Regions from separate parts of the Aquamicrobium sp. genome, predicted to be linked through region 1. Evidence: riboswitches for the same ligand, from Rfam matches in the RefSeq annotation. Region 1 holds a riboswitch; each other region holds the start of a gene.

Region 1 (4,164 bases):
CCTGAGGCTCAGAACTTCGCCTTGAAGCCCGCATAGGCGGCGATGCCGGGCGTGTTGTAGCCGCGGACGACCTGATAGTCCTGATCGAGCAGGTTCTCGCCGCGCAGATAGACCTCGGTCGACTCGTTCACCTGATAGGCGATCTTGGCGTTGAGCAGGACGTAGTCGTCGAGCTTCACGTCGGCATAGGCCGTCCAGTCGAAGTCGATGGTATCGGCGGCGTATTTCAGGTCCGCGCTGACGGTCCACTTTTCGGCGGGGCGCGCCGTTGCGGCGAGGGTGACGGCATGCCGCGGAACGCGCCAGCTCCGCGTCCCGTCCGAATTGCGCGAGTTCGTGTAGGTGTAGGAGCCGCCGAGGTCGAGCCAATCGGTCGCGGCGTAGGAGAAGGACGCCTCGACGCCGTCGGAAGTCGTCCCGCCGGCAACCTGATCGTAGTAGCCCCAGGGCGGCCCGCCGAAATCGTCGACCCAGAAGATGCGATTGTCGATCTCCAGATGGAAATAGGTGAGGTCGGCAACGAGGCGGCCATCGAGGAAGCGTTGTTCTACGCCGATATCAAAGCTGCGGCTCGTTTCAGGCCGCAGGGTCGGATCGCCGCCGTCCGAATAGAGCTCATAGAGGCTCGGAGCGCGGAAACCGGTCCCGAATGACGAGTGCAGCCGGGTTCCGGTCTGGTCGAACAGATAGGACGCGGTGGCGCGCCAGGTCGTGTGCCCGCCGAACATCGAGTGGTCGTCATGGCGAACGCCCGCTGTCAGCACGAGGTTGTCGACGGGCTCGACGACAGCCTGTACCCAGACCCCGGTAAGGTCGATCTTGCCGAGTGGGGTCCCGCCGCCCCCATCCTCGGCTTCCTGGCGCTCGTGATCGACGCCGTATTGCAACAGAACGCGATCCGTCGCCTCGAACGATCCCTGATAGTCGAACTTTTGCCGCGTGCCGATGAAGGAAGCCGGCGATCCGGCCCAGATGCTCTCCCTGTCGGATTTGAAGCCCTGTACGGAGAACGTGTTCTTCAATCGTCCGTCGAGCAGGTCGAGATTGAAGCCGACCCGGCCTCCCATCATCGTGGCCAGCTCATAGCTGTCGGCATCGTCGGCGCTGCCACCGTCGAACTCGGTCTTCGCATCGATATAGAGCAAGGACCCGAACACCGAGAACGCCTCGTTGATGCGGTGCTCGGCGGCGAGGTCGAAGGTCACGTTCTCGTAGCCGTCGCGCTCGGTGCCGCCGGCCTTCGCGGAAATGCCGTCGTTGCGGAAGCCGGTGACGTTGGCCGCAATCCTCGATCCGCCCTGTGCGCCGGCGAGGCCGTAGCGGCCGCGCACTGTGCCGAACGATCCGCCCTCGACGTGAACCGTATGGCTGATGCCGTCCTCGACCTCGCCCAGCGTGGTGATGTCGACGACGCCGGCGATGGCGCTCGAACCGTAGAGCGTGCTTTGAGAGCCCTTCAGTATCTCCATGCCGGTGACACCGCCCGACAGCAGATACTGGTACTGTGTCAGAACCTGCGTTCCGGTCGTGTCCGAAACGTCGATGCCGTTGTATAGCGTCTTCACATAGGCACCGCCCAAGCCGCGGACGGAGATGCCGGTCTGTGTTCCGATGCCGCCGCTGGAGGTCACCGAAATGCCCGGCAGCCGCGTCAGGTAGTCCGTGACCGAGACGAGCGATTTCGTCTCGATCTCGCCTTGCGTCACCTGCTCGACCTTGGAGCCGGTCTTGCTCTTTTCGGTCGGGGTGCGGTTGGCGGTGACGGTGATCGCCTCGAGGGTGGTGACGCCCTGCTCGTCGGTCTGCGCCGCGTCCTGCGCCTGCGCGGCGCCGGCCATCAATGCCAGCGCGCTGGCGGTGGAGATCAGAAACCTGTTCATGTCAGTCCCCAAAGGTGCTGGGAGGCGCGTTGGCCCCCGGGCTTTTCAAGAACCGCAAGGAAAGGAATTGGGAATTGAACCCGCCCCGGCCCGTTCGCATGCGGCAACACGTTCTCGTGTCACCGCTACGGACGGCCGCGCCTGCATGCCCCTCGCATGCGGACAGGGTGACTGAAGCGGCAGGTCTCCTGGCTTCCCGTGTCTTCGCCTCTCTCCCGCCTTCCCGGCCTTGCGGCCAGTGGCATCTGGAAGATGGCTCAACGGTTACAGTTGCGGGGGCAGCTGCGGATTTGGCCGGACAGCCCGGCCGCACCGCATTCCCTTTTCATCCACCTTTCGGCGGAACCAGCTTCGCCGACTTTGCTAGCGTCACTTCGCCGTTGCGTCAACGCGCGCGGCGTTCCCGCCACAATATTCCCGTAAAATTGGCTTCCAAAAGAAACATGATTGTTTTAGTCGTGTTTTGCCGCCGGCAAGGGCGGGCGAAGGTTGCATGTCGCGGCCGGATGTGAGAGGCATCCGCGCGAGACGCACGCCGGACAGTATGCGAAAGCGGAAAGTGCCAGAATGTCGTCTATCCTGTTGAAGAGTTCACGCTGCCGCCAGCCGGCCGGCCGGGTTTTCGGGCTGCTGCTTGCGGCATTGGCCGTCGCGGCCCTCGCCGCCGGTGTGCCGGCGCGGGCGCAGGAGGCGGCGCCGCCGGCGGCCGTCGAGCAACCCGCCCCGCAGCAGCAGCAACCGGCCACCGCGCCCGAGGCCCCGGTTTCCCAGGCTCCCGCGCCCCAGCAGCCGGCGGCCGGGACGCCTGCCCCGGCTGTCGACGCCGCTCCGCAGCAGGGCGAGGCGCCGTCCGCGCCGCCTGCCGGGCCCCCTGCTGGAATAGACGCTTCCGAGATCGAGATCGCCGAGGACGGCGCGCCGGCCGACGCGCGCGACGACACCCTGCCGCACGATTTGTCGCCATGGGGCATGTTCATGGCCGCCGACTGGGTGGTCAAGGCGGTGATGATCGGCCTCGCCTTCGCCTCGCTCGTCACCTGGACCGTGTGGCTCGCCAAGTCGCTGGAGATCGCCGGCGCCAAGGCCAATGCCGGACGCGGGCTGAAGCGCATCGTCCAGGCCGAGAGTCTGCCCGACGCCGTGCGCTCGCTTCCGGGCAGGGGCGGGCCGGCGGCGCTGATGGTGCGCGCCGCCGCGCATGAGGTGGAAGCCTCGCGCTCGACCCTGCCCTATGGCGGCGCGGCGGGCCTGAAGGAGCGCGTCACCTCGCATTTGTCGCGTATCGAGGCGCAGGCCGGGCGGCGGATGACCCGCGGCACCGGCATCCTCGCCACGATCGGCTCGACCGCGCCCTTCGTCGGCCTGTTCGGCACCGTCTGGGGCATCATGAACTCGTTCATCGGCATCTCTGAGGCGCAGACGACCAACCTCGCCGTCGTCGCGCCGGGCATCGCCGAGGCGCTGCTCGCCACCGCGCTTGGCCTCGTCGCCGCCATTCCGGCGGTGGTGATCTACAACGTCTTCGCGCGCTCCATCGCCGGCTACCGGCTGCTCCTGGCCGACGCCTCGGCCGCGGTCGAGCGGCTGGTCAGCCGCGACATCGACCGCCGCGCCGTGCCGGGCGAGGCCGGCGCGGAGCATGCGCTTTCACGGGCAGCGGAGTAGGGTCCATGGCCGGTAGCCTCAACGCCAGCGCCGAGCGCGACGAGCTCGAGGAGAACCACGAGATCAACGTCACGCCGTTCATCGACGTGATGCTGGTGCTCCTGATCATCTTCATGGTGGCGGCGCCGCTGGCCACCGTCGACATCAATGTCGACCTGCCGACCTCGACCGCCGCCCCGCAGCCGCGCCCCGACGAGCCGCTCTACGTGACGGTGCAGGAGGACCTGTCCGTCTCGGTCGGCAACGAGCCGGTCGATCACATCGCGCTGCGCGACGCGCTCGACCGCGTCACCGGCGGCGACAAGGAAGCCCGCATCTTCCTGCGCGCCGACAGGTCGGTCGCCTATGGCGACCTGATGAACGTCATGAACCTCCTGCGCATCGGCGGCTACCTCAAGATCGCGCTGGTCGGGCTCGAGGGCGTCTCCGAGGCCCCCGCCGGCACCCCCGACGCCGCACCGGTGGAGGCGACGGACGGATGAAGCCTCGTCCCGACATAGCCTGGTCGCGGCAGCTCGCCGGCATCTCGCTGTCGGCGATGATGCTGTGGCTGTTCGCCGGCACCGTGGTGCTGGCGGCGCATGCGGCGGCCGGCTGGTGGGTGATGCGCGAGCGTCCC
Region 2 (4,164 bases), 500 kb from region 1:
GAGCTCGGACTGCGCGTCGAGGCGATAGATGCCGGTGACGTCGACCGTGGTGTAGGCCGGCATGGTCATCGGCGCGTTGCTGACCGTTGCGGACCGCTTGCCGACATGGAAGACGCCGGCCTTCAGCCAGAGCTTTTCCGTCGCCTGGAAATCGACCTCGAGGGACGCGCGAAAGCGGTCCTGATAGTCGACATAGCGGCCCGTCTCCTCGTTGATGGGCCGGCGCAGGTCGAGCGTCGCCCGCGCGCCCCAGCGCGCGCCGAAACGATGGTCGAGCGATGCCTCGAGGCCCGTGACCGTGACGCGGGCGATGTTGTCCGGGAACATCGGCAAGGCCGGGTAGTTCTCCCGGTTCCACTCGATCTGGTCCTTGATCCGGTTGCGGTAGACGCTGACGTCGAGGCTGGTTTGCGCGGTCGGGCGCCAGTTCAGGCCGGCCTCCAGCGACCGGGAGCGCTCGGGCCGGAGATCGGGATTGCCCTCGCCGATGCCGGGGGTGGAATAATAGAGGTCGTTGAAGCTCGGCGCGCGGAAGCCCGTGGCGTAGGAGGCGCGCACGGTCAGCTCCGGCAGCAGCGCGTAGCTTGCGCCGACATTCCAGGTCGTCGCCTCGCCGAACTGCTCGTTGTAGTCGAAGCGCAGCCCCGAATCGACGACGAGGTCGCCATATTCGAGCGAGTACTGGCCGAAGGCGGCGACGAGGTCGCGCCGCTTCAGCGCGTAGTTGCCCGTCGGGTCGATCTGCTCGCGATAGGCCTCGACGCCGACATTGAGCACATGGTCGACCATGTCGGTCGCGAAGGAGGCTTCCGTGAGCGCCAGCACGCCGAAGCGGGCGGAATCGAACACGGCCTCGACATTCGTACCCTTGCGGAAGTTGGTAGTGTTGTCGACGCCGCCCGTCACCTCCAGCGTCGTCTTCCAGTCGTCCGTGTGATCCAGCCTGACGCCGATCTTGCCGGTCAGCGTGTCGGTCTCGGTCTCGTTGGGCTGGGCGAGGCTGTTGTGGTCGTATTGGGTGCGGGCGCGCGCGACGAGGCCGCTGGAATAGATGCGGCCCCAGTCGTAGTCCTTCGACAGCGAATAGTGGAAAGAACCCCGCGCGAAGCCGTCGTCGTCGGGCTCGTGGCTTCGCAGCAGGGGCGTGGTGAACTCGTAGCCGCGCGTGCCGAACAGACTGCCGCCGAACGAATAGTCCCAGCCGCCCGCGCTGCGCCCGGCCGTGTCGAGCGCCAGCCTGCCGCCCCACGGATGCATGACCCCGGCCGTTACCGTGGTGCACGCCTCCGCGCCGTTGGCGCAGGCCCCGCCGCGGTCGGTGATGATGTTGATGATGCCGCCGATGGCGTCGGCGCCGTACTGCGCCGAATGCGGCCCCCGCGCGATCTCGACGCGCTCGATCGATTCGAGCGGGATGTTGAACAGCGACACCGAGCCGTTGGTGGCCGAGCTGATGCGCACGCCGTTCACCAGGATGAGGGTCTGCGAGGGCTTGGCGCCGCGCATGCCGGTGCCGCCCGACGCGCCGATGCCGCCGTTCAGGCTGACCGACACGCCGACATGGGTCTTCAGCAGCGAGGCGAGATCGACGGCGGCGGAACGCTCGATCTCCTCGCGCGCGATGACCGTCACCGACGAGGTGGTGCGCTCGAGCGACGAGGCACGGCGCAGCGGCGTCGTCACCGTGATCGTGTCGAGAACGGTGACGCCGCCGGCGTCGGGCAGACCCTGGGCCTGCGCCACGACAGGCAGGACGAGCGCGCATGCGCCCGCTGCGACTATGGTTCTGATCATCCTGATCCCCCTGCATCGGGCGGGCCCGATCAGGGCACGCCGCAATTCGACATCAGCCGCTGGCTGGTAGGACGACAGGCTGGAGAGAAAGGCTCCACCCTCAGGCCGTTCCGGCGCGCGGCAACACGACTTTCCGTGTCACCGCGACGGACGACCGCGCCTGGCCAACACCCCGTGGCCCGGCATGGGTGACTGGAAAAGGCAGGTCTCCTGACTTCCGCGTCGTCGCTTTCCTCCGCCTTCCCGGCCTCGGGCCAGTGGCGTCATGGAAGAAAGCTCGGCGGTTACAGTTGCGGGGGCAGTCCGGCTTCGGCCTTGCGGCCAACCGTGTTCCCTTTTCATCCGTGAACGGAACCGTTTCCGAAAACACGGAAACCATTTACCACATAAAATGTCAATTCCGCCTGCTCTCCGGCGGGCGGGTTCTTTCCGCCGCAAGCCCGTTCCTGTGGAAAGCGGCGGGCGAAACCGTGCACCCAGGCGGATGCCGGAGCCGGCACGCTCCCCTGCCCCCGCATCGGCGCGGCAGGAAAGCGCGTAGACTTCGCCGCCGCCGCCCGACCGACCACCGATTCGCAGAAGAGTTCGCGCCGATGTTCGTCCTGCTCGCCTGCCTCGCGCTCCTTGCCGAAGCCGCGATCGGCTATCCCGACCGCCTGTTCCGCGCCATCGGCCATCCCGTCACCTGGATCGGCCGGCTGATCGCCTTCCTCGACGGCAGGCTGAACGATCCCGCCTTCCCCGCCGCGCGACGCAGGGCCGGCGGCGTCCTCACGGTGGCAGTCCTCGTCCTTGCCGCAGGCATTCCGGCATGGGGCGTCCAGACCGCGCTCGGCGGCGGCGTCGGGCTTGCCGCCACGGCACTCATCGCCTCGTCGCTGTTCGCCCAGCGAAGCCTCGGCGCGCATGTCGGCGCAGTGGCGTCGGCGCTCGAAGCGCACGGGCTGGACGCGGGGCGCGTCGCCGTGTCGCGGATCGTCGGCCGCGACCCGCAGGCACTCGACGAGGCGGCGGTGTGCCGCGCGGCGATCGAGAGCCTGGCGGAGAATTTTTCCGACGGCGTCGTCGCCCCGGCCTTCTGGCTAGCGGCCGGCGGCCTGCCGGGTTGCGCCGCCTACAAGGCGATCAACACCGCCGACAGCATGATCGGCCATCGCACGCCGCGTCACGAGGCGTTCGGCTGGGCCGCCGCCCGGCTCGACGACCTCGTCAACTTGCCGGCCTCGCGGCTGACCGCGCTGCTCGTGGTCGCCGCCTGCCCGCTGGTGCGCGGCGCCTCGGCCGGGGACGCGTGGCGCGCCGTGCGGCGCGACGCGCGCCGCCACCGCTCGCCCAATGCCGGCTGGCCGGAAGCGGCGATGGCCGGGGCGCTGGGCTTGGCCCTCGCCGGGCCGCGCGCCTATGGCGGCGTCATGGTCGAGGACGGCTACATGGGCGAAGGCGGGCGGCGCGAGGCGACGCCGGCCGACATCCGCCGCGCGCTCGCGCTCTACCGCGCGGCCGACGCGCTGCTGATCGCGCTTCTCGGCGGCGCGGCGCTGCTTCTCATCTGGCGAGGCTGAGCATCTCGTCGAGCGCCAGATGCGCTTCCAGATGGGCGGCGAACGCGTCGAGCGTGTCCTCGACCTGCCGCTCGTAGTCGAGGCCGGCCGCCTGCCCGCCCAGCCGCGCCAGCCACGCCGCGCGCTGGGCGTCGTCGGTGAACAGGCCATGGAGATAGGTTCCCGCCACCCTGCCGTCCGGCGCGGTCGCGCCTTCCGGCCTGCCGCCGTCGAGGACCGCGAAAGGCCGGGCGCTGTCCGGCCCCTCCGTCACGCCCATATGCATCTCGTAGCCGCAGAGCGGCACGCCATCGGCGCTGTGGCCGCCCACCGCGCGCAACGTCTTCTCGCCAGACAGCACGGTTGTCACGTCGAGCAGGCCGAGGCCGTCGGCGGCGCTCGCCTCGCCCTCGATGCCGTTAGGATCGGCGACCGTGCGGCCGAGCATCTGGTAGCCGCCGCACAGGCCGAGCACATGGCCGCCGCGCCGCAGATGGGCGGCGATGTCGATGTCGAACCCGGCCGCGCGCAGGACGGCGAGATCGGACAGCGTCGCCTTCGAGCCGAGCAGCAGTACCAGATCCGCGTCGCCCGGGAGGGCGGAGCCCGGCCAGACGCGCACCAGCTCGACATCCGGCTCCGCGTCCAGCGGGTCGAGGTCGTCGAAATTCGACACGTGCGGCAGGATGGGAACCGCGATGCGCACGCGCCCGCCGGACGCGCGCGCGCCGTCCTTGCGCGTGAGGCCGAGCGCGTCCTCTGCCGGCAGCTTGCGCGCGTCGGGGAAGTGCGGCACGAGGCCGAAGGCCGGCCAGCCGGTGCGGCGGGC
Region 3 (4,164 bases), 580 kb from region 1:
GACCGAGATCATCACCCAGCCGAGCGCGCCGGCGACGTCGAGATTGGCCCGCGCGCGGGCGAGCTCGCCGCCGATGCCGCCGACATTGGCGAGGAGCTCGGCCATCACCGCGACCTTGAAGGCGGTGCCGAGCGAGATGGCGAGCGCGGGAAACAGATGCGCCGCGACATGGCGCAGGCCGAGCGTCGTCAGCCGCCTGACGGGGCCGGCCCCGAAGGCGCGGGCCATGTCGTCGAGGCTGCGGTCGCGCGTCATCACGCCCTCGGCGACGCCGACGAAGACCAGCGGCGAGGAGGCGATGAGAATGGTGACGACGACGGTGCCGTCGGACGAGCCGAACCAGATCATGGCCAGGACGATCCAGGCGATGGGCGGCACGCCGAGCAGCACCGTGACGAGCGGGCGCGCCGCGCGCATCGTGGCCGGCGAATAGCCGGCGGCGAGGCCGAGCGCCGCGCCGGCCAGCGCCGAGACGAGGAAGCCCTCGACGGCGCGGCGGCTGGTCAGCACCGCGATGTCCCACGAGGCGGGGTCGGCGAGGATAGTGCCCATGGCGCGCACGGTGTCGAGCGGCGCCGGCAGGATGAAGTCGCCATAGACCTCATGGCCGAACTGCCACAGCGCGGCGAGCAGCGACAGGGCCGCGAGGCCGGACCAGCCCGACCACAGGAACCGCCCCGTGCGCCCGACCCTGTCCGACCATGCCGCCATCATCGCCTTGAGCTCCCTAGAGATAGAAGCCGTCGTCCGGCAGCTTGCCGCCGATGATCGCCGGATCGGCTTCGGCCAGCGTCGACAGCATCGCCTCGATGTCGGCGCGGGCTGCGCTGGCGCGCCGGGCCACCAGCTTGGAGGTCGGCAGCGAGGCGACGAGGATCGCCGCCGGCATCTCCAGCGCCGCGGTGGCGTCGGCGGCCGCCCGCGCCGGATCGGCGTTGACCGATGCCGTCGCCTCCTCGGCGATCTGCTGCAACGCGTCGGCGATGCCGGGATTGGCCTCCATGAACGGCACCGTCAGCGCCAGCCCTGCCTGCGGCAGCACGGGCGAGCCGCCGGTGGCTTCGGCCCACGCCTTCTGGACGTCGATGACGCGCCGCACCGCCTTGCCGCCGGCCGCGCCGCGCAGGATCGCGGCCGAGACGGCCGGCTCGGTCGACAGGACGGCATCGACCCGCCCCGCCATCAGGAGCTGGATCGCCTCGATCGGCGAGCCGGCGCTTTCGAGGGTGATGTCGGTGCCGGGCTTCAACCCATGATGGGCGAGCAGCCTGCCCATCACCAGGTCGGGCATGTCGTTGCGAAACGGAACCGCGAGCGTCCTGCCCTTGAGCGCCGGGATGCTCGACAGGGTCGGGTCGGCCGAGACGATATAGAGCAGGCCGTCGGTCATGACGTTGAGGAGCCGGACCGGCAGGCCGCGATTGTAGAGATTGGCGGCGACCTGAACCGGGAGGATCAGCGCCTGCATCGTGCCGGAGGTCAGGCCGGCGCGCATCTCGTCAGGGTTGCGCCACACCTTGAACTCGGCCTTGTCGGCGATGGCGGAGAGCTTGCCGGAGGCGACCGCGTGCGCCAGCGAGATGCTGGGGCCGGCCGGCGGGCCGTAGAGCGTCAGCGACGGCAGCTTCGCCGCCGACGCCCGGCGCACCGACGGCGGCAGCGCAAGACAGGCAGCGGAGGCGGCCGCGGCGGCGAGCGCCTTGCGGCGGGTGAGGACGGTCCGACCCGATGATGCTGTTCTCGACATGGCAAGCTCCGGAAGTTCGCGCGGCCCGACGCCTTCGCCGGGCCGATCCCTTATAAACTTGCATATAGAACTCCAGTTTGTCGCAGATCAAGCAACCTTCGCGTCCGCGACAATCTATCCATACCGATTGGAGGCCCTTCCGGCGGGCAAGGCGGGCACCGGAAATTTCTTCCTTCCGGCGTGATTTAAAGACATAAAGATTTCTTTATATCACATTGACAACCGCCCGGACTTCGATAGAGTGCGTCCGTCGTGGTTCTTCGGCAGGCACTCGTGCATGCCGAAGCAAAGAGGGAAGCCGGTGAGTCGCCCGCGAGGCGGCAAGACCGGCGCTGCCCCCGCAACTGTAAGCGGCGAGCCGTCATCCAATGACGTCACTGGAGCCAGCCGCTCCGGGAAGACGGATGAAGGCGAGGACCCGCAAGCCAGGAGACCTGCCACGGCGAGAAACATCCACGGGCGGGGTGTCCCGGTGGCATGCATGACGCGGCACGGCCGCCCTGCACGCTTTCGCGCCTCCGCCCCAACAATCGGGGTATGGTCATGTCGCTTCCGCAGAAAGTTCCCGTCGCAACGCTGGGCGTGCCGCGCATCGGCCGCCGCCGCGAGCTGAAATTCGCGCTCGAATCCTACTGGTCGGGCAAATCTTCCGCCGCAGCGCTGCTCGAAACCGCCAAGCGGCTGCGCGCCGCCAACTGGGAGGAGCAGCGCGCGCGCGGCATCACCAGGATCCCGTCCAACGACTTCTCGCTCTACGACCATGTGCTCGACACGATCGTCCTCGTCGGCGCGGTTCCGGCCCGCTACGGCTGGCAGGGCGGCGAGGTGCCGCTCGACACCTATTTCGCCATGGCGCGCGGCAGCGAGGGCAATGCCCATGCCGAATGCGGCAACGGCTGCGCCGATCCGGCCCATGGCCCCCACGATGGCGTCCCGGCGCTGGAGATGACCAAGTGGTTCGACACCAACTACCACTACATGGTGCCGCAGTTCTCGTCCGATCAGGCCTTCGCGCTGTCCTCGTCGAAGCCGGTGGACGAGTTCCTCGAAGCGAAGGCGCTCGGCATCTACACGCGGCCGGTGATCCTCGGCCCGGTGACGCTGCTCAGGCGCGGCAAGTCGCAGGAGGAAGGCTTCGACCCGCTGGCGCTGCTGCCGCGGCTGCTGCCGGTCTATGAGGAGCTGCTGCGCCGCCTGCGGCTGGCCGGCGCCGACTGGGTGCAGATCGACGAGCCGGCGCTGGTGCTCGACCTGATCCCCAACGAGCGCGAGGCGTTCCGCTTCGCCTATGAGCGGCTGGCGAAGGCCGCGCCGGACCTCAGGATCATGCTCGCCACCTATTTCGGCGCGCTCGGCGACAATCTCGACACCGCGCTTTCGCTGCCTGTCGCCGGCCTCCATGTCGATCTCGTGCGCGCGCCGGAGCAGCTCGAAGCGGTCGGCCGGCTGGCGCGCAAGGACCTCGTGCTGTCGCTCGGCCTGGTCGACGGGCGCAACGTCTGGCGCGCCGACCTTTGCGCCATCCTCGACCGCATCAAGCCGGTGGTGGCCGGCTGGCCGCTCGCCCGCATCGAGGTCGCGCCGTCCTCGTCTCTGCTGCATGTGCCGATCGATCTCGACCTCGAGACCGCGCTCGACGCGGACGTGAAGTCGTGGCTCGCCTTCGCGGCGCAGAAGCAGGGCGAGCTGGTGACGCTGTCGCGGGCGCTCGCGGAAGGGCGCAGCGCCGTCCTTGCCGCGCTCAAGGCCGCCTCGCAGGCCGCCGCCGCCCGCGCCGCCTCGCCCAAGGTGCACGACCCGCTGGTCGAGGGCCGCATCGCCGGCATCGGCGCGGCAATGAAAACCAGAGCCAGCGATTTCGCCACGCGCAGCCGGGTCCAGCGCGACAAGCTCGGCCTGCCGGCCTTCCCGACCACGACCATCGGCTCGTTCCCGCAGACGGCCGAGGTGCGCAAGGCGCGCGCCGCCCACGCCAAGGGGGAGCTGAGCCATCTCGACTACGAGGCGTTCCTCAAGCGCGAGACGGAAGCCGCGATCCGCTGGCAGGAGGAGATCGGCCTCGACGTGCTGGTCCATGGCGAGTTCGAGCGCAACGACATGGTGCAGTATTTCGGCGAGCAGCTTTCCGGCTTCGCCTTCACCAAGCATGCCTGGGTGCAGAGCTACGGCTCGCGCTACGTGCGCCCGCCGATCATCTATGGCGACGTCTCGCGCCCGCGGCCGATGACGGTGGCGTGGTGGCAATACGCGCAGTCGCTGACGCCAAGGCCCGTCAAGGGCATGCTGACCGGGCCGGTGACGATCCTCAACTGGTCGTTCGTGCGCGACGACCAGCCGCGCGAGCGCACCTGCCGCCAGATCGCGCTCGCCATCCGCGACGAGGTCGTCGACCTCGAGACGGCCGGCGCGACGATGAT

The links. Region 1 has a riboswitch for cobalamin ahead of M9945_RS02845 (TonB-dependent receptor plug domain-containing protein). Riboswitches for the same ligand answer to the same signal wherever they lie in the genome.
Region 2: linked by a shared signal. The riboswitch ahead of M9945_RS05320 (TonB-dependent receptor plug domain-containing protein) and the one ahead of M9945_RS02845 (TonB-dependent receptor plug domain-containing protein) in region 1 are both predicted to bind cobalamin.
Region 3: linked by a shared signal. The riboswitch ahead of metE (5-methyltetrahydropteroyltriglutamate--homocysteine S-methyltransferase) and the one ahead of M9945_RS02845 (TonB-dependent receptor plug domain-containing protein) in region 1 are both predicted to bind cobalamin.

What each region holds. Positions count from the first base shown of each region.
Region 1 is NZ_JAMLIE010000001.1:575,131-579,294, forward strand. It holds gene M9945_RS02845 (TonB-dependent receptor plug domain-containing protein) at 9-1,880, opposite strand; cobalamin riboswitch at 2,041-2,245, opposite strand; gene exbB (tonB-system energizer ExbB) at 2,448-3,545, shown strand; gene exbD (TonB system transport protein ExbD) at 3,551-4,027, shown strand; gene M9945_RS02860 (TonB family protein) at 4,024-4,164, shown strand, end outside.
Region 2 is NZ_JAMLIE010000001.1:1,070,271-1,074,434, reverse strand. It holds gene M9945_RS05320 (TonB-dependent receptor plug domain-containing protein) at 1-1,794, opposite strand, end outside; cobalamin riboswitch at 1,977-2,189, opposite strand; gene cbiB (adenosylcobinamide-phosphate synthase CbiB) at 2,388-3,356, shown strand; gene M9945_RS05310 (cobyric acid synthase) at 3,340-4,164, opposite strand, start outside.
Region 3 is NZ_JAMLIE010000001.1:1,154,558-1,158,721, reverse strand. It holds gene M9945_RS05660 (ABC transporter permease) at 1-714, opposite strand, end outside; gene M9945_RS05655 (ABC transporter substrate-binding protein) at 728-1,747, opposite strand; cobalamin riboswitch at 1,984-2,204, shown strand; gene metE (5-methyltetrahydropteroyltriglutamate--homocysteine S-methyltransferase) at 2,291-4,164, shown strand, end outside.